DNA from 2 places in the Roseococcus sp. GW821-FHT12F05 genome. Region 2 is predicted to be linked to the other one. Evidence: predicted binding sites of a transcription regulator. Region 2 holds the regulator's gene; the other holds the start of a gene.

Region 1 (10,869 bases), on a different contig from region 2:
CGACGAGCTGACGCATCGCACGCAGGACCATCCGGAGAGCCGGCTCCTGCGGGCACGAGTCTCGCTGGATGCGGGGCTGACCGGACGCGCGCGGCAGGAGCTGATCGCGCTGCGCGACAGCGGGCACGCCGATCGCCGCTGCTACGACCTGCTGGTGGAGTTGGAGCGCGCCGAGCACAGCCCCGACGCGGCCCGCGAGAAGGAGGCGGCCTGGCTGCGCGAGGCGGCCGAGGCGCCGGTCGAGCCGGTCTGGCGCTGCGGCCATTGCGGCACCGAGCACCGGACGTGGAAGCCGCTCTGCGAGGCCTGCAACACGGCGGGCGCGATCAGCTGGAGCGGAGCGGGGCGGTAGGCCGGCGCGGGCGCGGAGCCCGCACCGGCCCGACGCACCTACTGACCGATGTGGCTGCGGATGCCGTCGGCCACCTGCTGCAGCGCCGCCACGGTCGAGGGCACGTTCCGCAGAGGGTTGAGCAGCACGAAGTCGTGGATCGTGCCGTTGTAGCGCACCGCCGCGACTGTCACGCCGGCATCCTTGAGCCGGCGCGCATAGGCCTCGCCCTCGTCGCGCAACGGGTCGTTCTCCGCGGTGATGACGAGCGCCGGCGGCAGGCCGCGCAGCTCCTCGAGGCTCGCCCGCAGCGGCGAGACATAGGGGCTGTTGCGCGTCGAGGCGTCGGCCACGTAGCGGTCCCAGCCGTATTGCATGAAGGCGCGGGCCAGGAAGTGGCCGGTGCCGAACTCACGGTAGGACTGGGTGTCCACGCTGGCATCCGTCGCCGGGATGAGGAGCACCTGGTAGGCGATGCGCGGACCGTGGCGGTCCTTCGTCATCAGCGCGAGGGCCGCGGTCATGTTGCCGCCGACGGAGTTGCCCGCGACCGCGATGCGGCTGCCATCCGCGCCGAACTCCTGCGCATGCTGCGAGACCCAGCTCAGCGCGGCGTAGCTCTCCTCGAGCTGCGTCGGATAATGGGCGGCGGGCAGCGGCGTGTACTCGACGAAGACGCCCACCTGGCCGGACTGGACGACGAGGTCGCGCAGCAGCCGCTGGTGGTTGTGGAAGTTGCCGACGATCCAGACGCCGCCGTGGATGAAGAGCAGCACGCCGGGATTCGCGGCCGGCCGCTCTGGCGTCATGATGTAGAGCTTCACCGTCCGGTCGTTTTGGGTGATGGTCCGCTCGACCGTGGTCACGCCCGACATGTCGACGGGCACGCTGTCCTGGAGTCCGCTGAGGATCTCCTGCGGACGGGGCTGCGGCAGCTCCCAGAACGGGCTGGGGTCCTTGTTCAGCTGGACCAGCAGGGCCCGCACCTGCGGGTCGAGATGGGGATCGGTCGCGACATCGGCGGCCATGGCAGTCTGCGTCATCATGCATGCTCCGAGCAGAAGGGGGACGAGGTTTCGGATCTGAATCATGGGATTGTCCTGACTCGCGGCGCAGGGAGCGCCGCTCCGGAAATCTGCTCGATCCATTTCGGAGTGCGAATAATACAATAGTATATTTTGCGTTACATGATGGTACTCAATCAATAATGAATGTAAAATCCTGATATACGTGCAAATTACAGAGCACATTCGATCTATGAAGTCGTCACGGTCGGCGAAGATTTTGCTATATCGTTGTAATGGCGACCTGTGCGGGATCGCCGTTTCCAATGATCGCCGGAAATCGTGGCAAGCCACCTTCCAGGTCGTCCGGATGACCTGGACTATTCCTGCCGCAGCGGGCGGGCCAGCAGCGCCTGCATCGCGGCCGGCACGTCGAGCCGGCCCTCCAGCACCTCGACCACCGCTGCGCCGATGGGCAGCTCCACCCCCGCCGCCGCGGCGCGGGCCAGCAGCGCCGGTGCCGTCGTCACGCCCTCGGTCACGCTCGTGCGGCCGGCCAGGATCTCGGCGAGGCTCTTTCCCCGCCCCAGCGCCATGCCCAGCGAAGTGTTGCGGCTGGACGGCCCCGTCGCCGTCAGCAGCAGGTCGCCCAGGCCCGACAGCCCCGACGCCGTCTCCGCCCGGCCGCCTAGCCCCACCACCAGCCGCGACAGCTCCGCGAGCCCGCGTGTGATCAGCGCCGCGCGCGCGTTCTCGCCGAGCCCGGCGCCCATCGCGATGCCGGCTGCGATGGCCAGCACGTTCTTCGCGGCCCCGCCGAGCTGCACGCCCAACGCGTCCTCGCTCGCATAGAGCCGCAGCGCGCCACCCGAGAGCAGCGACTGCGCCCGCTCGCAGAGCGCCATGTCGGCCGCCGCGACCACGCTCGCCGCCGGCAACCCGGCCGCCACCTCATGCGCGAAGTTCGGGCCGGAGATCACGCCGGCCGCGAGGTCCGGCCGCGCTTCGGCCATCACCTCCAGCGGCAGTCGCAGGCTACCGGTCTCCAGCCCCTTGCAGGCGAGCAGCAGCGGCGGAAGCCCGGTGGGCAGCGCGGCGAGCACCGCGCGCAGCGGCTGCATCGGCACCGCCAGTATGGCCAGCGCCGAGCCCAGCGCCTCTCCGGCATCGCCCGTCACGCGCAGCGCCGCCGGCAGGGCGATGCCCGGCAGGCGCGGATTTTCGCGCGAGGCCGCCATCGCCTCCGCCCGCTTCGGGTCACGCGCCCAGAGCACCACGCGATGCCCGAGCCGAACGGCGTGGATCGCCAGCGCCGTGCCCCAGGCGCCGGCGCCGATCACCGCGACCTCACTCATCCGCGATGCGCGTCAGCGTCCATCCTCCACCAGCCTCCCCTCTTGCCAGCAGATCCGCCAGCTCGGCCAGGATGGCGCGCGCGGCCTCCTCGAAGCCATAGGGCGCATTGACCACGACGAGGCCGCAGCCGTTCAGCCGCGCCGCGTCGATCGGCTCGCGCAGGTGCAGCTCGGCGGCAAGGATGTCCTTCACGCCCGATTCCGCCAGCGCCGTGTGGAAGGCGCGCACCGGCGCGCGGCCCTTGATGGGATACCAGGCCGCCTGCACCAGCCCGCGCGCCCGGCGCGAGACCTCCACGATGCCAGCGGTCAGCCGCTCGTATTCGCCGGGCTGCTCGAAGGGCGGGTCCATCAGCACGAGGCCGCGCTTCTCCGGGAAGGGTGTCAGCGCCCGCAGCGATTCCCAGGCATCGCGCCTGTGCACGGCCACGCGGTCGTCGCGGCGGAAGAGCGCGCGCAGCGTGGCGTGGTCCTCCTCGTGCAGCTCGACCAGCGCGAGGCGGTCCTGCTCGCGCAGCAGCGCAGCGGCGATCGCCGGCGAGCCGGGATAGGAGCCGCCCTCGCTCGCCAGCGCGATGTAATCGGCCAGCGGCCCGTCCGTGATGCCCTGGAGCCTGCCGATGCCCTGGCGCCACTCGCCCGTGCGCTGCGCCTCGTCGCCGCCGAGGTCGTAGCGGCCGATGCCCGCATGGGTGTCGAGCACACGGAAGGCCGCCGGCTTGCGCGCCAGCGCGCGCAGCAGCCAGGCCAGCAGCGCGTGCTTCATGCAATCGGCGAAATTGCCGGCGTGAAAGGCATGGCGGTAGTTCATATTTTATGCCCTCAGACGGCGGGCGGCGGCTCTGCCGCCTTGCCTTCGCGCCGCGACGGTCGCGCCGGGGAAAAGGTTAGCCTGGGCTCGGTCGATTGGGAGGCGCCGCGCATCTTGTCCGTGGCAGCGCGAGCCGGCCGCTCAGATCCTGAGCGTGGCGCCATGCTCCGGGCTCCCGGCCACGAGCTTCGCGATGGCCGCGCCCACCTCGGCCGGCTGCCGGATCGACTTGGGATCCTCGCCCGGAAAGGCCGCCCAGCGCAGGTTGGTCGCCACCGGCCCCGGATCGGCAAGCGCCACGCGCACCGGCGTCTGCTCGACCTCCGCCGCCCAGCAGCGCACGAGATGCGCCTGCGCCGCCTTGGCCGCCGAATACAGCCCGAAATAGGCCGTCGGCCTGTCCGCATAGCTGTCGGTCAGCACGATCGCGCGGCCCGCCGGGGCCACGCGCAGCGCGGGATCGCAGGTGCGGATCAGCCGCCAGGTCGCACTGGTGTTGACCGCGAGGCTTTCCTCCCAGTCGCGCGGCGTGATGTGCGCCGCGGGCGTCAGCTTCGACAGCACGCCGGCGGCATGCACCAGCACGTCCAGCCGGCCGAAGCGCTCCACGATCGACGGTCCGAGCATGTCGAGCTGCTCGGCCTCGCGCACCATGTCGAGCGGCAGCAGCGTCGCCGTGCCGCCGGATGCGCGGATCAGGTCGTCCGTCTCCTCGAGCCCGCCCTGGCTGCGCGCCGTCAGCACGAGGTGCACGCCCATGCCCGCCAGCGCCAGCGCCGTGGCCCGGCCGATTCCCCGGCTGGCCCCCGTGACGAGCGCGACCTGTCCTGCCAGCAGTCCTGAACTCACGCGCCGGCCTTCAGAAGGCTGCCGCGGCGCTCGGCATTGTCCGTCATGTCGGTGAGCGGGATGGCATAGTCGCCGGTGAAGCAGGCGTCGCAGAAGGCGGGCTTCTCGCTGTCGCGCCCGGCCTTGCCGAGGGCGCGGTAGAGCCCGTCGATGGAGATATAGGCGAGGCTGTCGACGCCGATCAGCTTCGCCATCTCGGCCAGGTCGTGCTTGGCGGCCAGCAGCTCGCTGCGCTCGGGCGTGTCGATGCCGTAGAAGCAGCTGTGCGTGGTGGGCGGCGAGGAGATCCTCATATGGACCTCGGCCGCCCCGGCCTGGCGGACCATCTCGACGATCTTCTTCGAGGTGGTGCCGCGCACGATCGAATCATCCACCAGGATGACGCGCTTGCCCTCAAGCACCGCGCGGTTCGCGCTGTGCTTGAGCTTCACGCCGAGGTGGCGGATCTGGTCGGTCGGCTCGATGAAGGTGCGGCCCACATAGTGGTTGCGGATGATGCCGAGCTCGAAGGGAATGCCGGATTCGACCGCATAGCCCATGGCGGCGGGCACGCCGCTGTCGGGCACGGGCACGACCACATCCGCCTCGACGCCGCTCTCGCGGGCCAGCTCCGCCCCGATGCGCTTGCGCGTGTCGTAGACCGGCGTGCCCTCCATCACCGAGTCCGGCCGGGCGAAGTAGATATACTCGAAGATGCAGAAGCGGTTCTCGGTGGCGGAGAAGGGCTTCACCGAGCGGATGCCGGTGTCGTCGATGATGACGATCTCGCCCGGGTCGATGTCGCGCACGAATTCGGCGCTGACGATGTCGAGCGCGCAGGTCTCGCTGGCCAGCACCCAGCCATCGTTCAGGCGACCCAGCACCAGCGGCCGCACGCCCAGCGGGTCGCGCGCGCCCATCAGCGCGCCGTTGTGCAGCGCCACCAGCGAATAGGCGCCCTGCACCTGCTTCAGCGCGTCGATCAGCCGGTCCAGCACCGTGGAGTAGAGGCTGATGGCGATGAGGTGGACGAAGACCTCGCTGTCCGTCGTGGACTGGAAGAGGCAGCCGCGGCGCACCAGCGCCCGCTTCAGCACGCCCGCATTGGTGAGGTTGCCGTTGTGGCCGACGGCGAAGCCGCCGAACTCGAAATCGGCGAAGAGCGGCTGCACGTTGCGCAGCGCGGTCTCGCCCGTGGTGGCGTAGCGGTTATGGCCGATGGCGGCGCTGCCGGGCAGGCCGGCCATGACCTTGGCATCGCCGAAGATGTCGCCGACCAGACCGAGGCCCTTATGCGCATGGAAGCTGCCCGCATCGTCCAGCGTGACGATGCCCGAGGCCTCCTGGCCGCGGTGCTGCAGGGCGTGCAGGCCGAGCGCGGTCAGCGCCGCCGCGTCCTTGTGGCGCCAGACGCCGAAGACGCCGCATTCCTCGTGGAACTTGTCGTCGTCCGAGAGAGGAAGGGGCATGGGGGCGGCCTTCAGGTTCGATTGCGGGCAGGCGGGCGCATCAGATCCTCCTGCGTCGGCTCACGTCGCTCGGGGGGCGCGGCGATGCGGGGGCGATACTCCTCCGGCATCAGGCCGACAACCCATCTCGCGACATCGACGACGAGAGGCAGCGCCCGGGCCTCCCTCACCGCTTCGGGCCAGCGCTCGACGGCGGGCACGAAGAGCCCGGCGAGAACATAAGCCAAAGCAGCGATGAAGGCGCCACGCGCAAGGCCGAATATGGCCCCGAGCGAGCGATCCACACCCCCCAGCGGGCTGCGCTGCACGCGCCCCGCCAATGCGTGGATGACAAGCTTGAGAACGACCAGCACCACCAGAAAGATCACGCCGACCGCCACGCCGTCGGCCAGCCAGTCCGGCTCGATGGCGCCGTTGAGCAGGGCGACGACCGGCTGGCGGAAGGTGAAGGCGGCCACGGCGGCGCCGATCCAGGCGGCGACGCCGAGCACCTCGCGCACGAATCCCCGCAGGAAGGAGAGGATGGCCGAGGCCACCATCACGATCAGGAGAATGCCGTCGGCCCAGGTCATGCTGCGCCGCGTATAGCGGGCCGCTGTGATTCGCGTGAGTCCCCCAGAAGAGTTGAGATTGCGTCACATTCGCGGAGAGATCAGGCCGCGCTCGACTCCCGGAACGCCGCGCCCTCATGACGCAGCAGCCAGCGCTTGCGGTCCAGCCCGCCGCCATAGCCGGTCAGCGAGCCATTGCTGCCGATCACCCGATGGCAGGGCAGCACGATGCTGATCGGGTTGGCGCCATTGGCCGCCCCCACGGCGCGGACCGCTCGCGGCGAGCCGAGCTTTGCCGCCAGGGCGCCGTAGCTGAGCGTCTCGCCGGCCGGGATCGTCGTCAGGGCCGCCCAGAGCGCCCGCTGAAAGGGCGTGCCGACCGTCTGCCAGGCGACGGAGGCAAGGCTCCCGAGCTCACCCTCGAAATAGGCGGTCAGCGCGCGCCGCATGACCGCGGGGGCCGCGCCCGGCTCCGGCGCGAAGGGGCGGTAGTTCAGGCGGAGGAGGTAGGTCAGCCGGGCCTCGTGGTCGGACCAGTCGAGGCCGCGGAGACATCCCTCCTCGTCCGTGATCAGCAGCGCCTCGCCGATCGGCGTCGCCAGCCGGTCCAGGAAAAGGCGGGTCATGCGCGCGCCTTCTCCCGCTTGAGCGTGCTGGCCGCGAAGGGCGCCACCAGGTCCGCCAGATGCCCGACCTCCGTCAGCCTCAGCCCCTCGATCGGCGCCGGCGGCTTGTTGCCCCGGGCCACGCGGCGCGGCAGGACGGCGGCCGAGAAGCCCAGCTTCTGCGCCTCGCGCAGCCGCTGCTCGGCCTGGGAGACCTGCCGGATCTCGCCGGACAGCCCGACCTCGCCGAAATACACCGCATCGGGATCCGTCGGCCGGTCGGTGATGGCGGAGACCAGCGCAGCCGCCACCGCCATGTCCGCCGCCGGCTCGTTGATGCGCAGCCCGCCGGCGATGTTCAGGTACACGTCCGCCTGGGCGAAGGTGAGGTTGCAGCGCGCCTCCAGCACGGCCAGCAGCATGGAGAGCCGCCCGCCCTCCCAGCCCACCACCTGGCGGCGCGGGCTGCCGCCGTTGCTGGGCGAGAGCAGCGCCTGCACCTCCACCAGCACGGGCCGCGTGCCCTCCATGCCGGCGAAAACCGCGCTGCCCGCGATATTGCCCCGCCGCTCGGCCAGGAAGAGAGCGGAGGGGTTGGTGACCTCCATCAGCCCGCCCTCGGTCATCTCGAAGACGCCGATCTCGTCGGTCGCGCCGAAGCGGTTCTTGGTGGCGCGGAGGATGCGGAACTGGTGGCCGCGGTCGCCCTCGAAGTAGAGCGTGGCGTCGACCATGTGCTCCAGCACGCGCGGGCCGGCGAGCGTGCCCTCCTTGGTGACGTGCCCCACGAGCACCAGGGCGAAGCCCCGCGCCTTGGCGCAGCGGATCAGCTCGAAGGCGCAGGTGCGGACCTGGGCCACGGTGCCGGGCGCGGAATCCAGCGCGTCCAGCCACATGGTCTGGATGGAATCGATGACGACGAGGGTGGCGTCCTTCTCGGCCTCCAGGCTCGCGATGATGTCGCGCAGGGCCGAGGCCGCCGCCAGCGCCATCGGCGCGTCCTGCAGGCCCAGGCGACGCGCGCGCAGCCGCACCTGGGCCACCGCCTCCTCGCCCGAGATGTAGAGGACGCGCTTGCCCGCGCTGGACATCCGCGCCGCGGCCTGCAGCAGGATGGTGGACTTGCCGATGCCGGGATCGCCGCCCACCAGCACCGCCGAGGCCGGCACGAAGCCGCCGCCCAGCACGCGGTCGAGCTCCGCGATGCCGGTGAGGTGGCGCGGCGGGGGCGCGCTCTCGCCGGCGAGCCCGACGAGGTCGATGCCGCGCCCGAGCGGCGCCTTGCCGGCCGGGCCGGGGCCGCGCGGCGCCGTCGATTCCTCGACGAGGGTGTTCCATTCGCCGCAGCCGTCGCAACGCCCCTGCCACTTCGGGTGGTCGGCGCCGCAGGACTGGCAGACGAAGCGGGTGCGATCCTTGGCCATCACATCAGAACATAAATAGAACAAACCCATGATGCAAGCTGGATGGATACCGATAGGCAACACCGATCGGGGAAACTGCTTTCACGGATTGGTTGCTATCGCCAGCGCCCGATAGCCTTCCCTCATCGTACAACGAAAACCCCCGATGGGAAAAGGCAGACAGACATGAGAAAGCACATCCTGATGGCCGCCCTGGCCGCCTCCACCGCCCTCGGCTTCGCGGCGGCCCCCGTCACCCAGGCTGCGGCGCAGGGCAATCCGTCCTATTGCCAAGGCCGGCTGCAAGCCGCGAGCTTCTACAGCACGGTGAGCGCCACCAGCACCAGCAGCACCACGAGCTACTGGCTGATCCTGCAGAACACGACGGGCCTCGAGGTGAACTTCGCCGTCGCCTTCATCGCCCACCAGGCAAACAACCGGCCCAACGGGACGCATTTCACGAAGCTCGGCCGCTGGGGCACGTCGCAGGCCGTCCTGCTGGGCCGCCAGATGGTGCACAACCCAACCGGCTCTGGCGCGTTGACCGTGAGCGACCTGCCGGGGAACACGAGAGTGACCTGCCGCTGAGCCTGGCCGAGGTCGGGTGGAACCGCCCGCCATCGGGAAGGCTACAAAACGACAATCCGGAGCGGCCGAACCGCTCCAATATGAACGCTATTGCCGTCGCGCCGAACTTCCCCCCGGGCGCGGCGACATCCCCGGCGGGGCGACACTCCCCCCAACTAGGTCCCCGCCGGGGCCCCCTCTTCTGTCTTTTGTCTTTCCGGCCAGCGTGACGCCGCTTCTGCAGAAATCCCGGAGAGGTTGCAAAGACCTCTTCAAATCGTGCCATTTGTTGTGTATATGCATCATATGGTCCGCAAACCCCTCCTCACCGCCGACGATGCCACGGAAGCCTGCACCGAGATCCGGACGCAGTGCCTGGCCTTCGCCGCGCGCCGGACCGCGAACCTCATTTCACGCGCCTATGCCGCCAAGCTGGCGCCGCTGGGGCTGGAGCCCTCGCAATTCGGGGTGCTCATCGTGGTCGCCACCGGAAAGGCGGATTCCGCACGCGAGCTCGCCGACAAGCTGGGCATCGAGCGCTCCACCCTCACCCGCAATCTGACGCGGCTGCTCGATGCGGGGCTGCTGGTCGGCGCGCCAGGCAAGGGGCGGCGCATCACCTACAGCCTCACCCCCGCGGGCCGCGCCAGGCTCACTGAGGCGCTACCTCTCTGGCAGGAAGCGCAGAGCGCGATGCAGGCGCAGCTGCGCCCCGGCGTGGCCGAGACCGCGCGCGCCTCGCTCGAGGAGCTGCGCGGTGCGGCGCTGGAGCTGATCAACGCGGACTGAGGCGCGGCCTCGACAGGAATTTTCCCGCCAGCGCGCAGCCCGACCGCACCGCCTCGGCGAGCGGCAGGCCACGCGCCAGCCCGTCCAGCAGGCCGGCGGCGAAGACGTCCCCGGCACCGGTCGTGTCCGTGCTGGCCACCGGGGTCACCGGTACCGTCGAGACCTTCTCCGCCACGACCGTCACCGGCCCCGTGCCGTCCGTGAGCACCAGGGCCTCGCATCCCGTCGTCGCGCGGCCGCGCGCCAGCAGGGCGGCGGGATCGCCCTCCGGCAGGTCGCTGCGCGAGCCGATCAGGATCCGCGCCGGATGCGCCATCGTCTCGTCGAGCGGGAACTGCGCGACGACCATGGGATGCGCCGCGAGCGCCGCTTCGGTCTCCGCCGGCAGCTGCCGTGCGTTCACGTAGACGATCCCGGCCTCCAACACCGCTGGCGCCGGGCGGGGCCCAGGCGCGCGCGGCGGGTGGATCAGCGTGCGCTCGCCCTGCGGCTCGACCAGGATTTCCGTCAGCGGCGTCTCACCCGGCACCATAACGGTCGGGCCGGCGTCGATGCCGAGCCGCGCCAGCTCCGCCAGAAGGGCGCGCCCCTTCGGATCGTCATGCACCACCCCCGCCACCGCGACGCGATGCCCCAGCACGGCCAGCGGCCCGCCGGTGTTGATGCCGCCCCCGCCGAAGCGCTCCTCGATGCTCCGCCAGGCAAGGCGCGAGCCCGGCCGCAGCGGCGCGTCCAGCCGCCAGATCCGGTCGATGGCCGTGGTGGCGATCAGCAGGATGCCGCTCAATGCTCGGCCGATCCCGGCGCGAAAGCCTCGGTGATGAAGCGCTGCGCCGCCAGGAAGAGCAGCAAAACCGGCAGCGCGGACAGGAAGCTGGTCGCCATCAGCGGCCCCCAGAGCCGTTGCCCGCCCTCGGCATCGGCGAACATGGCGATGCCGGTGACGATGGTCTTTCGCCCCGGCTCCTCCAGCACGAGCTGCGCCCAGAGATAGATGTTCCAGGCGCCGAGGAAGGCGATGACGGCCAGCGCCGCCACCGAGGGCAGGACGTTCGGCAGCGCGATGCCGAAAAACTGTCGCCAGAGCCCGGCGCCGTCGAGCCGCGCGGCCTCGAAGATCGAATCCGGCAGCCGCCGGAAGACCTGGCGGGCGTAG
Region 2 (10,869 bases):
GGCTGGAACGTCGCAGGCCGGCACCGCCCCGGCCGGAAAGACCGGAAGAAGGAGCGCAGCCAGGAACCAGAGAATGGCCCGCAGGGCGGCCTTGTGTGACATCTCCGCCACGTTAGCGAGCCGCCGCATGGGTGGGCAAGGCGGCTCGAGGCGGCGGCCCCTCCTTCTGCCAGTCCGCAAGGAAGGCCACGAGCGCGAGAATGCCGATGGAGAGGATATTGACGGCGATCTGCATGAGCCAGCCGTCGTCGGCCTCCAGCATCAGCCGCGCCATGAAGGAGAGCAGGATGCCGAAGCAGAAGACCGGCAGGCTGTTCCGGCCCATGGCCAGCAACGGCCGGGTCCATCGCCCCCGCAGGGCGGATGCATCTCGGGGGATGTATTGGGCGATGAGATAGGTGATGGCCAGGACGGAGGCGAGGCGCCAGGGGTGCAGCGCGGTCTTGTCCACCGTTGCCAGGAAGGCGGGGATCGCTTCCGGCAGCCGTTCCCCGAGCGACGGGACCCATTCGACGGCGATCATGGCGAAAAGTCCCGACCCCAGCACGAGGAGTGCGGCTGCGGTGAGCCAGCCGCTTCGTTGCGGCATCGGCGGCGCCGGAGCGCCGCGCACCGACTGGCCCATAAGAAAGCCGATGAAGAAGAGCAACTGCCAGGCGAGAGGATTGAAGAACCAGCCGCCTCCCTGCCAGCGCGGAAGGTTGAAATCCGTCAGCCGCACACCGATCCAGAGCGCGATGGACAGTCCGAGCAGCAGCCAGGGATGCTTCCGCAGCGCCAGGCCCGGCAGCAGCAGCGCCAGCAGCACGATGTAGAGCGGCAGGATGTCGAGAAAGGCGGGCTGAAAGCGGAGGAGCAGCGCCTCCAGGAGAGTGCGGTAGGGCTGCTCGGCAAAGGGATCGAGCGCGAGCTCGTCCAGATAGGCTCCCCGGTCCAGCGTCGCGGCCGAGTAGCCGACCTGGGCGGTGAACACCACCATCAGGAAGATATGGGCAACATAGAGTTTGCCGATGCGCTGGATGAGGCTGGCGGCCGCGCTGGGCCATCCGAGGCGGTCGGCACGGCCGGCATAGGCGAAGGCCCCGGCATAGCCGGCCAGCAGCACGAAGGCCTCGGTCGCATCGCAGAGGGCGAAGTTCTTCAGCGTGACCGCGCCGAGCCAGTTCCCGGGCGTGTGGTTGATCACGATCATCCACAGCGCGATGCCTCGGCAGATGTCGGCCCGTGGATCGCGGAATACGGATCTGGTGCGCGTGGCGTCCGTTGTCATTCGGGGCTAAGCTAACATGATGCGTGTCTGGCTGGGCCTTCTGATGTTGCTGGCGTCCGTGGCGCCTGGCTCCGCTTCGACAGGCGGCTGCCCCCGCGTCTCCGTCAACCTGCCGCCGCTGCCCGGGTTGCGCGCCGAGATCGCGTCCCGCAGCTCGGTGACCATCGTGGCGCTGGGCTCCTCCTCCACGGAGGGAGCCGGAGCGTCGACGCCGGTCGCGGCCTATCCGGCCCGGCTCGAGGCGCTGCTGCGGGCGGCGCTGCCTGGGCATGACATCAGCGTGATCAATGCTGGGCGATCCGGCGAGACCACGGCCGAGATGCTGGCGCGGCTCGATCGTGATGTCCTCGTCCGCCGCCCCGACCTGGTGATCTGGCAGGCCGGCGCCAACGAGGTGCTGAAGGGAGCGGCCCCCTCGGTCTTCGCCGCTCAGATGCAGGACGGGCTCGCCCGCCTGCGCGAGGCCGGCGTCGCCGTGGTGCTGATGGACAATCAGCGCGCGCCGCGCATCCTCCAGGCGCCGGGCAGTGCGCGTTTCCCGGAGGTCCTGCGCAGTCTCGCCCGCGAGCGGCGGGTGGCGCTCTTTTCGCGGGGGCGGCTGATGTCCGCCTGGGCGGAGGCCGGGTTGCCGGCCGCCGAGGTCCTGTCGCCGGACGGCCTGCACCACAACGACCGGGGCTATGCCTGCCTCGCCGAGGCACTTGCGGGCGCGCTGCTCGAGGCCGCCGGTGTCAGAACCGTTGTTGCCGGCCGCTAGACGCCTGACGCAACATATCAAAGTCGAGGACCGGAGAATTCCTGCATGAGCGGTTTGAAGCCCCTGGCACGCATCCATTGCCCGCCGCGCTCGGCGATGCAGTCGGGTCGGGCGAACACACATGAATGGGTGCTCGAATACGCACCGGCGGAACGTCTGCGGCTGGATCCGCTGACCGGCTGGCCCGGCTCGGGCGACACGCGCAATCAGCTCCATCTGCGCTTCCCGACGCGCGAGGCGGCGGTCGCCTATGCCGAGACCCGCGGCATTTCCTTCGAGGTGGAGGAGCCGCCGCGCGCGAAGCCCATCAAGCCCAAGGTCTATGCGGACAACTTCCGCACCAACCGAGGCGAGAACTGGACCCATTGACCCGAAATTGCGCCCTTAGCTCAGTTGGATAGAGCAGGAGCCTTCTAAGCTTCAGGCCGGTGGTTCGAATCCACCAGGGCGCGCCACACTCGCCAAATGCATGCGGTTTCAGTAAAATTAAGCATTGAAATGGAGCTTGTCGCTGATTTAGTACGGTCAACCAGACATTTTTGGGGGCTGGCCATCGCGATGCAGGACACCGCCGATACTGCCCTCCTTACCTTCGTGGTGAGCAATGCGCGGCGCATCGCCAGCAAGACCCTTTTTGCGATGGTCGATGTGGAGGTGCAGCTCGCCGGGGTGGTCTTCCTGATCCAGGGGGTGCAGGCGCGGCGGCTGCCGCAGGCCGGCACTTCGATCCATCTTCCAACCTTCAGGGACATCGACGGCGGGCCGAAGACAGCCATCATCCTGCCCGATGAGGTCCGCGAGCCGCTGACCGATGCCGTGCTGGCCTTCCTGGTCGAGGAAGGCCTGGCGCGGCCCCGATATGGCGGGGCGAATTAGGCCTTGCCCGCGTAGCTCTTTCCCATGCCCTGGGCCGGATCGACCTGCGGGCCGTAGGGCATGATCGGATAGCGCAGCCCGGCCTTGGACAGTCCCTTCAGCCCCTCGACGGCCCGGGCGAGATCGCCCGGCGGGCAGGCCATGAGCATTTCGTCATCGGCCACGCCGCCGTAGCGACGCTCGGCGTAGCAGGGCAGGGAGAGGCAGACCGTCCGATCCCGCAGCGCGCGACCCCAGCTGTCGGCGCAGGCGCTTTCGCCGGTGATCGAGAAGTCGTAGCGGCGGTAGTTCCGCCACTGCAGGCCGTTGATGAAGAGGATCATCTGGGCGGGATTGCCGTAGAAGAGGCAGACGTCCGGCGGGTCGAGCCTCGCCGAGCGCAGCGGCGAGACGACGAGACCATGATATTCCGGCGGCACCCGCGGCATCTGTGCCTGGTGCGCGGCCGAGGCCTCGATGTTCTGGAACCAGACGCCGTCCATCTTTCGACCCGAGGTATAGAGCTCTGAGGGAGCGTTCAGGCCGATGACGCCGCCGCAATTGCTGAATTCCGGAACATTGTCATGCGTGATGGCGAGTGTGAAACCGGCCATCCGGGCCTGTGTCACGAGCTGGCACGTGGAGAAGCGCCGGCCCTCCTGCGGCCGGCGCAGGCCTGGGACGGCCTCCATCTCGGTGCGGTCGCGGAACAGCTTCATGCCGAAGGGCAGCGTCCGCAGCCGAAGCAGGTCGGACAGGTTGTTGGCCAGTTCCGCAATCGCGGCCGCATTGGGCGTGGGGGCCTCGCTCGAACCATCGGGCATGGCGTTATCCTCCTTGTGATTGTGTCGAGGGTCGCACAAGGATGCTGGGGTATAAAGCCGATCGGGAGGAAGCAGGCCATGCGGCTGGGAGAGGCTGAGGCAGGCGCCCGGGGCGGACGGCCGGGCCACGACTCGTCGCTGGGGCTCGGACTGGCCGATCTCGCCGGGCTTCGACAGGAGGGACGGCTCGTGGAATCCGGGATGGACGCCCGGTTCAGGCCACACCCTCCGGGCAACCTGGGCGGCTTCGCCGGTTTTGACCGGATCCGGCCGCCGGGGGCCGCCGATCTGCGGGCGCAGGCTCGGGAGAAGTGCGAATCGGCTCTCGGCCATATGCCCAATACGGCAGCCGAGTGACAAAAATCCGTTGCCATGGCCTAATGCTTGCTCTGCATGGATGATCTGGCCACTCACTCCCCGCCCTATGACCTGTTGCGACCAGAGCGACAGACGAGCCCACTCGTCTTCGCCTCGCCGCATTCGGGCCGCGACTATCCCGACGACTTCCTGGCCTCGACCCGGCTGGACGCGGTCGGCATCCGGCGGAGCGAGGATGCCTTCGTGGACGAACTCTTCGCCGCGGCCCCCTCCCTGGGAGCTCCGCTTCTGGCCGCGCGCTTCCCGCGCGCCTGGTGCGACGCCAACCGCGAGCCCTGGGAGCTGGACCCGGGCATGTTCGACACGCCGCTGCCGAGCTGGGTGAACAGCGCAAGCCCGCGTGTGGGCGCCGGCCTCGGGACGATCGCGCGGGTCGTGGCGACCGGCGAGACGATCTACCGTCACCGCCTCTCCTTCTGGGAGGCCGAGCGCCGGGTCCGTTCCTGCTGGGAACCCTATCATGCAGCCCTCACATCCCTAATCGCCGAGACCCGGGACCGCTTCGGCCTGTGCCTGCTGATCGATTGCCACTCCATGCCGGCGCACCCGGCACAGGCGCTGGACCCGCCGGATTTCGTCCTGGGCGATGTCCACGGCACGACCTGCGCGCCGAGGGTCACGCGGGTGCTGGAGGCGGGACTGCAGGGGCTCGGCTACCGCGTGCGGCGCAACGACCCCTATGCCGGTGGCTACATCACCCGGCACTACGGGCGCCCCCGGGAGGGCATTCACGTCATCCAGATGGAGATTGCGCGGCCGCTCTACATGGACGAGCAGCATATCCGGCGGAGCGCGAACTTCCCCAAGCTCCAGGCCGATCTTTCAGGCCTGGTGGAAAGCCTCGCGGCGGAGGACTGGAAGCTCCTGACCGCGAGGTAGCGCGTCAGTAGCTGCGGATCAGCCCGATCAGCCGACCCTGGACCTGAACCCGGTCCGGCCCGAAGATTCGAATCTCGTGGTTCCGGTTGGCCGGCTCGAGCGCCACGGAATTCCCGCGCCGCCGTAGGCGCTTCAGGGTGACCTCATTCTCGTCCACCAGGGCCACGACGATGTCGCCATTCTCGGCGGAGTCGCCGCGCCGGATGACCACGGTGTCGCCATCCAGAATGCCCGCCTCGATCATGGAATCGCCGGCGACTTCCAGGGCATAATGCTCGCCGCTTCCCAGCATGCTGACGGGCACGTCGACGCCCTGCCCCTGATCGCGCAGGGCCTCGATCGGGATGCCCGCGGCGATGCGCCCGAAGAGCGGCAGGGTGATGGCGTTGGGTTTGTCCTGCTTGGGCGGTCGGCCGAAATTCCCCTGCACGACGTTCGGCGCGACCTCCTCGGCGGCGTCCATGCGCGGAGGCACCGCGCTGCCGGGCAGCCGCATGACCTCCAGCGCGCGGGCGCGGTGCGCGCGACGCCGCAGGAAGCCGCGTTCCTCCAAGGCCGTGATAAGACGATGGATGCCGGATTTCGACTTCAGGTCGAGGGCCGCCTTCATCTCGTCGAAGGAAGGGGAGAAGCCCGTCTCCTCGAGATGCCGATTGATGAACATGAGCAATTCATGCTGCTTCCGCGTAAGCATCGGATCTGAACCTCTCCCAAAGGGGGGAACCCCGGGTTCCCCTTGGGCCGGCGTGAACAAACCGGCAACTAGAAATTCGTTCTAGGAAGGTTCTCCCGAATCGGTCAATCGGAAAATGGCGCCAGGCCAATGTTTTGTCGGCCGTCAGCCCTTCCGGGGGCGGCCGGTGCTGGCGCGCGGTGGCGGCAACGCACAGATTGGGTGTCATGACCTCGAACACGACCCTGCTGGTGATCGGGCTGGGTTTCAGCGGCACCGCGATCGCTTCGCTCGCGGCCCGCGCCGGCATCCGCGTGATGGGAACGGCCCGCGACCCTGTCGCGGCGTCGGCGCCCGCCGGCGTTCAGTTGATCGGCTTCGCGGATCCGGAACCCTATGCGCTCGCGACGCACCTCGTCGTCACCGCGCCTCCCGGCCCGGCGGGCGACCCTGTCTGGGCCGTTCACGAACAGGCTCTCCGCACGGCACCGCTGCGTTGGGTCGGCTATCTTTCGACCACAGGGGTCTATGGAGATCGCGGGGGCGGCTGGGTGGATGAGGGCACTCCTCCGGCAGCGACTCAGGCCCGAAGCCAGCGGCGGCTGGCGGCGGAGCGCCAATGGGCAGCGCTCGAGGCCGGCACGGCCGTCGACCTGCTCCGCACCGCCGGCATCTATGGTCCAGGTCGTAGCGCCATCGACGACCTGCGGGCCGGGACAGCGCGCCGGGTCATCCGCCCGGGCCACGCCTTCGGCCGCATCCATCGGGATGACATTGCGCGCGCTGTGCTGGCGGCGCTGGCGAATGCGCCCCGGACTGGCCTCCGAATCCTTCACCTGGCCGATGATGCGCCCGCAGAACCGGCCGAGGTCACGGCGGAGGCTGCACGCCTCCTCGGCATGGAGCCCCCGCCCGGCCTCTCCTTCGCCGAGGCCTGGGCCGGCATGAGCGAGATGGGCCGGAGCTTCTGGGCGGAGAATCGTCGAGTCTCCAGTGCCGGGACGAAGGTCGCCCTGGGGTTGGAATGGGCTTATCCCAGCTATCGGGAAGGCCTACGCGCCATCCTCGCCGAGCAGCGCGCCCAGGGTACGCCCGAGTAGCGCGAGATTTTCCGGCGTCGAGAGGCGGTGATCGCCATCCTTGATGAGCGTGACCTCGACATCCCGTCCAGTGACGCGCTCCGCGATGCGCAGGCTGTGCCGCCAGGGCACGTCCGGATCCTCCTGGCCGTGCAGCAGCCGGACCGGCATCTCCAACGCGATCGGGCCGCCGAGGATCAGATGCCGACGACCGTCCTCGATGAGCGCGCGTGTGATGGGATAGTCGCCGCCGTAGGCGCTGGGCCGCATCCAGGATCCCTCCCGCTGGATCTGGTCGCGGACGGAGGCCGGAAACTCCTCCCACATCAGTTCCTCCGTGAAGTCTGGGGCGGCGGCGATGCCGATCAGCCCGGCCACCCGTTCGGCATGGCGCAGCGCCAGCAGCAGCGCGATCCAGCCGCCCATGGAGGAGCCGACCAGGATCTGCGGACCCTGGGTCAATTCTTCGAGCGCGGATGCCGCATCGGCGGTCCAGCGGCCGATCGTCCCCTCCTCGAAGCGCCCGCCGGAGGCACCGTGCCCGCTGTAGTCGAAGCGCAGGTAGGCTCGCCCCCGGGCGGCGCACCATTCCGCGAGATAGGCCGCCTTGCTGCCCGTCATGTCGCTGTGGAAGCCGCCGAGGAAGACGACGCCCGGCCCCTTCCCATCCAGCGCGCGATAAGCGAGAGGCGTGTCGCCGAGGGTGCCCATGCGTTCCTGCATGACGGTCGGATGGCACGCATGGTTGCCGTCGTCCATGCCCGGGATTAGCAACGCGTCACATGTCACGCCCCGCTGCCATCCTGCAGGTCCTGCCCGCGCTGGACTCCGGTGGAGTCGAGCGCGGGACGCTGGAAATCGCCGAAGCGATCCAGGGCGCCGGGTATCGGGCGATCGTCGCATCGGCCGGCGGCCGGCTGGTGCCGGAACTGGAGGCGCTGGGCGCCAGGCACGTGACGCTCCCGCTCGCCACCAAGTCCCCCTTTGGCATTTGGCGCAACGCGGCCCGTCTGGCGGAGCTCGCCGCCGAGGAGCAGGTCCGCATCATCCATGCGCGCTCCCGGGCTCCGGCCTGGTCCGCCCTGCTGGCGGCGCGGCGGAGCGGGGCGCATTTCGTCACCACCTATCACGGCACCTATGGCGAGGGCTGGCCCGGAAAGCGGCTCTACAATTCGGTGATGGCTCGGGGCGAGCGGGTCATCGCCATCAGCCAGCATATCGCGGACCACATCCGGCGAACGCATGCCGACAGCGGATCGATCCGGGTGATCCCCCGCGGCGTGGATCTGCGCCGCTTCGACCCGGGGCGGGTGGACCCGTCACGCGTGAGCGCGCTGCGGGCTGCGTGGTCCCTGTCCGAGGACGCTGCGGTCGTCTTGCTGCCGGCGCGGATGACCCGCTGGAAGGGGCATGGCGTCCTCATCCGCGCGCTGGATCGCCTCCCTGGGGTGATCGCCGTGCTGGCGGGGGATCTGGTGGGCCGGGAGCGCTACGTGGATGAGCTTCGCGCCCTCGCCGAAGGTCTGGGCGTCGCCGATCGCCTGCGCTTCGCGGGCCATGTCTCGGACATGCCGGCGGCCATGCTTGCGGCGGACCTCGTGGTCCATGCCAGCACGGAGCCGGAAGCCTTCGGGCGGACTGTCACGGAGGCCCAGGCCCTCGCACGGCCCGTCATCGCGTCCGATCTGGGTGGGCCCCGCGAAACCGTCGTGGATGGGGTCACCGGCTGGCTCACCCCTCCGGGCGATGCGGACGCGCTGGCGGCCACCATCACCCGCGTCCTGGCCATGCCTGCCGAAAGCCTGGCGGCGATCGGCGAGGCCGCCCGTCGGGACGTTCCCACGCTCGAGGCCATGCAGGACGCGACCTTGGCCGTCTATCGGGAATTGCTGTGACCAAGCGCATCCTCGTCATCAAGCTCGCCGCGCTTGGGGACTTCGTGCAGGCCTTCGGCCCCTTCGCCGCGATCCGGAGGCATCACCCGGATGCCGAGATCACGCTTCTGACCACGCGGCTCTTCTCGGCGCTTGCCGGCGAAAGCCCCTGGTTCGATCGGGTCTGGTCGGATGGAAGGCCCAGCTGGTGGAACCTAGGCGCCGTGGCGCGCCTCGCTCAACGGCTGAGGGCCGCGGATTTCGATCGGGTCTACGACCTGCAGACCTCCAGGAGATCCTCGCGATATCGGATGTTCGTCGGCCACCGCGCCGAGTGGTCCGGCATCGCGCGGGGCGCCTCGCACCCGGATGCGAACCCGCGCCGTGATCACCTCCACACCGTGGACCGGCAACGCGGGCAACTCGCCGCCGCGGGGATCGCTGAATTTCCCAGGCCGGACCTCGACTGGCTGGACGCGGATGTGTCCGCTCTCGGCCTGCCGCCGCGTTTCGCGCTGCTGCTTCCCGGCGCATCGGCCGGGCGGCCGGGGAAGCGCTGGCCCGCCGCGCGATTCGGGGCCTTGGCGGCGCGGCTCGGCATGCCGTCGGTGATCTGCGGCATTGCGACCGAGGCCCCGTTGGCCAGGGAGATCGAGCTCCTGGCGCCTCAGGCCATCGACCTCACCGGCCGCACCGACCTGCGGCAGCTGGCGGCCGTGGCCCGCCGGGCCAGCCTGGCGATCGGCAATGACAGCGGCCCCACCCATCTGGCGGCGGCGATGGGATGCCCGACGGTCGTGCTGTTCGGATCGGACAGCGACCCTGCCCTCTGCGCGCCGCGCGGGCAGACGGTGACGATCCTGCGCCATCAGCCGATCTCCGGGCTGTCCGTGGACGAGGTGCTTCAGGCCGCCGGTGGCTGATCGGCCCATTCCGGCCGCAGCACATGGCCGCCGCCCGGGCCGTCGCGCCGGATGAAGCCACCGGCCGCGGCCAGCAGCGCGTCGAGCGAGCCGTAGCCCGCGAAGTCGCTGCCGCGCAGGGTCTGTCCGGTCCGGTTCCGCACCATCTGTCCGAGATGCGGGACGTGCACCGGATCCTGCGCTTCCATCATGATGTCTCTGACAACGCCGAGCAGATCTGCGGTGCCTTGCGGGCCGAAGGCCTCCCCCGGCTCCGGCGAGGCCTGCCAGCCGAGCCAGCCCGCGAGCAGATCCAGCCCGATCACCTCATCGGCGGCCGAACGGACGATGCGCCCGACCTCCGGATGCGCCACCAGCCGCGTGCGCCGGTCGGCCGCGCGCAGCCGCAGCAGCAGCGGCACGAAATCGGAATCGGTGGAGAGGAGGATGAACTCGTCAAAATGCGCGGGCGACAGCATGGCTTCCATGGCGTCCAACGCGATACGGACGTCGGCCGCGTTCTTCAGCCGCGTGAGCTTGGGACAGTCGATCACCTCGAAGCCGGCCGCCATGAAGGCCCAGCGGAATTCCGAATACCGGAAGCGGGAGCCATCCTCGTCGTCCAGGGTGCCGGCGGGGTTCATGTAGCATCGCCGAAGCAGGGCTCGGCGCGGGCGATCCCCCAGCAGCCGCTCCAGCCAGGTTTCCGGCTGCTGGGCAAAGCGCAGTGCGATCTCGCTGCCGGCGCCATCCCGCAGGCCCGAGACCAGGTTGTCGAAGTCGAGGAAGATGGCGCTACGCAATTCGGGCATTGGGGACATGCTTGATTTTGCAGCCTTGGGGCCTTCGGGGCAATGCGCCGGGCCTTGACCGGGCATGGCGCTCTCCCCATGGTCCGCCGTTCGCTTCCACGCCAGACACAGCAAGAGAAATTTAGATGCCCGCGATTACCCTTCCCGACGGTTCCATCCGCCAGTTCGACGGCGCGGTGACCGGCACGGACGTGGCCGCGGCGATCGGGCCCGGTCTGGCCAAGGCGGCGCTCGCCATGGAGGTGGATGGTAAGCTCGTCGACCTCTCCGAACCCATCGCGTCGGATGCCTCGCTGCGCTTCATCACGCGCCGCGATCCCGAGGCGCTGGACCTCATCCGGCATGATGCAGCGCATGTGCTGGCCGAAGCCGTGCAGGAGCTGTTTCCGGGAACCCAGGTCACCATCGGGCCGTCCATCGAAAACGGCTTCTACTACGATTTTTCCCGGAATGAGCCCTTCTCGCCGGAGGACTTCGCCGCCATCGAGGCGAAGATGCGCGAGATCATCGGCCGTGGCGCGCGCTTCCAGCGCAGCGTGGTGAGCCGGGAGGCGGCGATCGAGCTC

What was found. The regulator LexA, encoded in region 2, represses DNA repair genes until DNA is damaged. The targets are predictions, from matches to a motif close to TGTTCTANNTANGTTC.
Region 1: the regulator LexA is predicted to act here: its motif matches at 8,386-8,401, upstream of radA (DNA repair protein RadA).

What each region holds. Positions count from the first base shown of each region.
Region 1 is NZ_JBXAQB010000007.1:23,148-34,016, reverse strand. Features, by position in the region: gene AC1ROY_RS18050 (heme biosynthesis HemY N-terminal domain-containing protein) at 1-352, shown strand, start outside; gene AC1ROY_RS18045 (alpha/beta hydrolase) at 391-1,377, opposite strand; gene AC1ROY_RS18040 (NAD(P)H-dependent glycerol-3-phosphate dehydrogenase) at 1,716-2,690, opposite strand; gene AC1ROY_RS18035 (23S rRNA (adenine(2030)-N(6))-methyltransferase RlmJ) at 2,683-3,501, opposite strand; gene AC1ROY_RS18030 (SDR family NAD(P)-dependent oxidoreductase) at 3,643-4,350, opposite strand; gene purF (amidophosphoribosyltransferase) at 4,347-5,798, opposite strand; gene AC1ROY_RS18020 (CvpA family protein) at 5,810-6,370, opposite strand; gene AC1ROY_RS18015 (methylated-DNA--[protein]-cysteine S-methyltransferase) at 6,451-6,975, opposite strand; gene radA (DNA repair protein RadA) at 6,972-8,378, opposite strand; gene AC1ROY_RS18005 (hypothetical protein) at 8,544-8,945, shown strand; gene AC1ROY_RS18000 (MarR family winged helix-turn-helix transcriptional regulator) at 9,231-9,713, shown strand; gene AC1ROY_RS17995 (PfkB family carbohydrate kinase) at 9,700-10,500, opposite strand; gene AC1ROY_RS17990 (carbohydrate ABC transporter permease) at 10,497-10,869, opposite strand, start outside.
Region 2 is NZ_JBXAQB010000002.1:390,413-401,281, reverse strand. Features, by position in the region: gene AC1ROY_RS06745 (SGNH/GDSL hydrolase family protein) at 1-102, opposite strand, end outside; gene AC1ROY_RS06740 (OpgC family protein) at 113-1,270, opposite strand; gene AC1ROY_RS06735 (SGNH/GDSL hydrolase family protein) at 1,287-2,027, shown strand; gene AC1ROY_RS06730 (ETC complex I subunit) at 2,073-2,396, shown strand; tRNA gene AC1ROY_RS06725 (tRNA-Arg) at 2,406-2,482, shown strand; gene AC1ROY_RS06720 (hypothetical protein) at 2,586-2,903, shown strand; gene AC1ROY_RS06715 (DUF169 domain-containing protein) at 2,900-3,706, opposite strand; gene AC1ROY_RS06710 (hypothetical protein) at 3,785-4,063, shown strand; gene AC1ROY_RS06705 (N-formylglutamate amidohydrolase) at 4,100-4,963, shown strand; gene lexA (transcriptional repressor LexA) at 4,968-5,657, opposite strand; gene AC1ROY_RS06695 (Rossmann-fold NAD(P)-binding domain-containing protein) at 5,864-6,736, shown strand; gene AC1ROY_RS06690 (alpha/beta hydrolase) at 6,689-7,474, opposite strand; gene AC1ROY_RS06685 (glycosyltransferase family 4 protein) at 7,498-8,610, shown strand; gene AC1ROY_RS06680 (glycosyltransferase family 9 protein) at 8,607-9,512, shown strand; gene AC1ROY_RS06675 (NYN domain-containing protein) at 9,494-10,417, opposite strand; gene thrS (threonine--tRNA ligase) at 10,429-10,869, shown strand, end outside.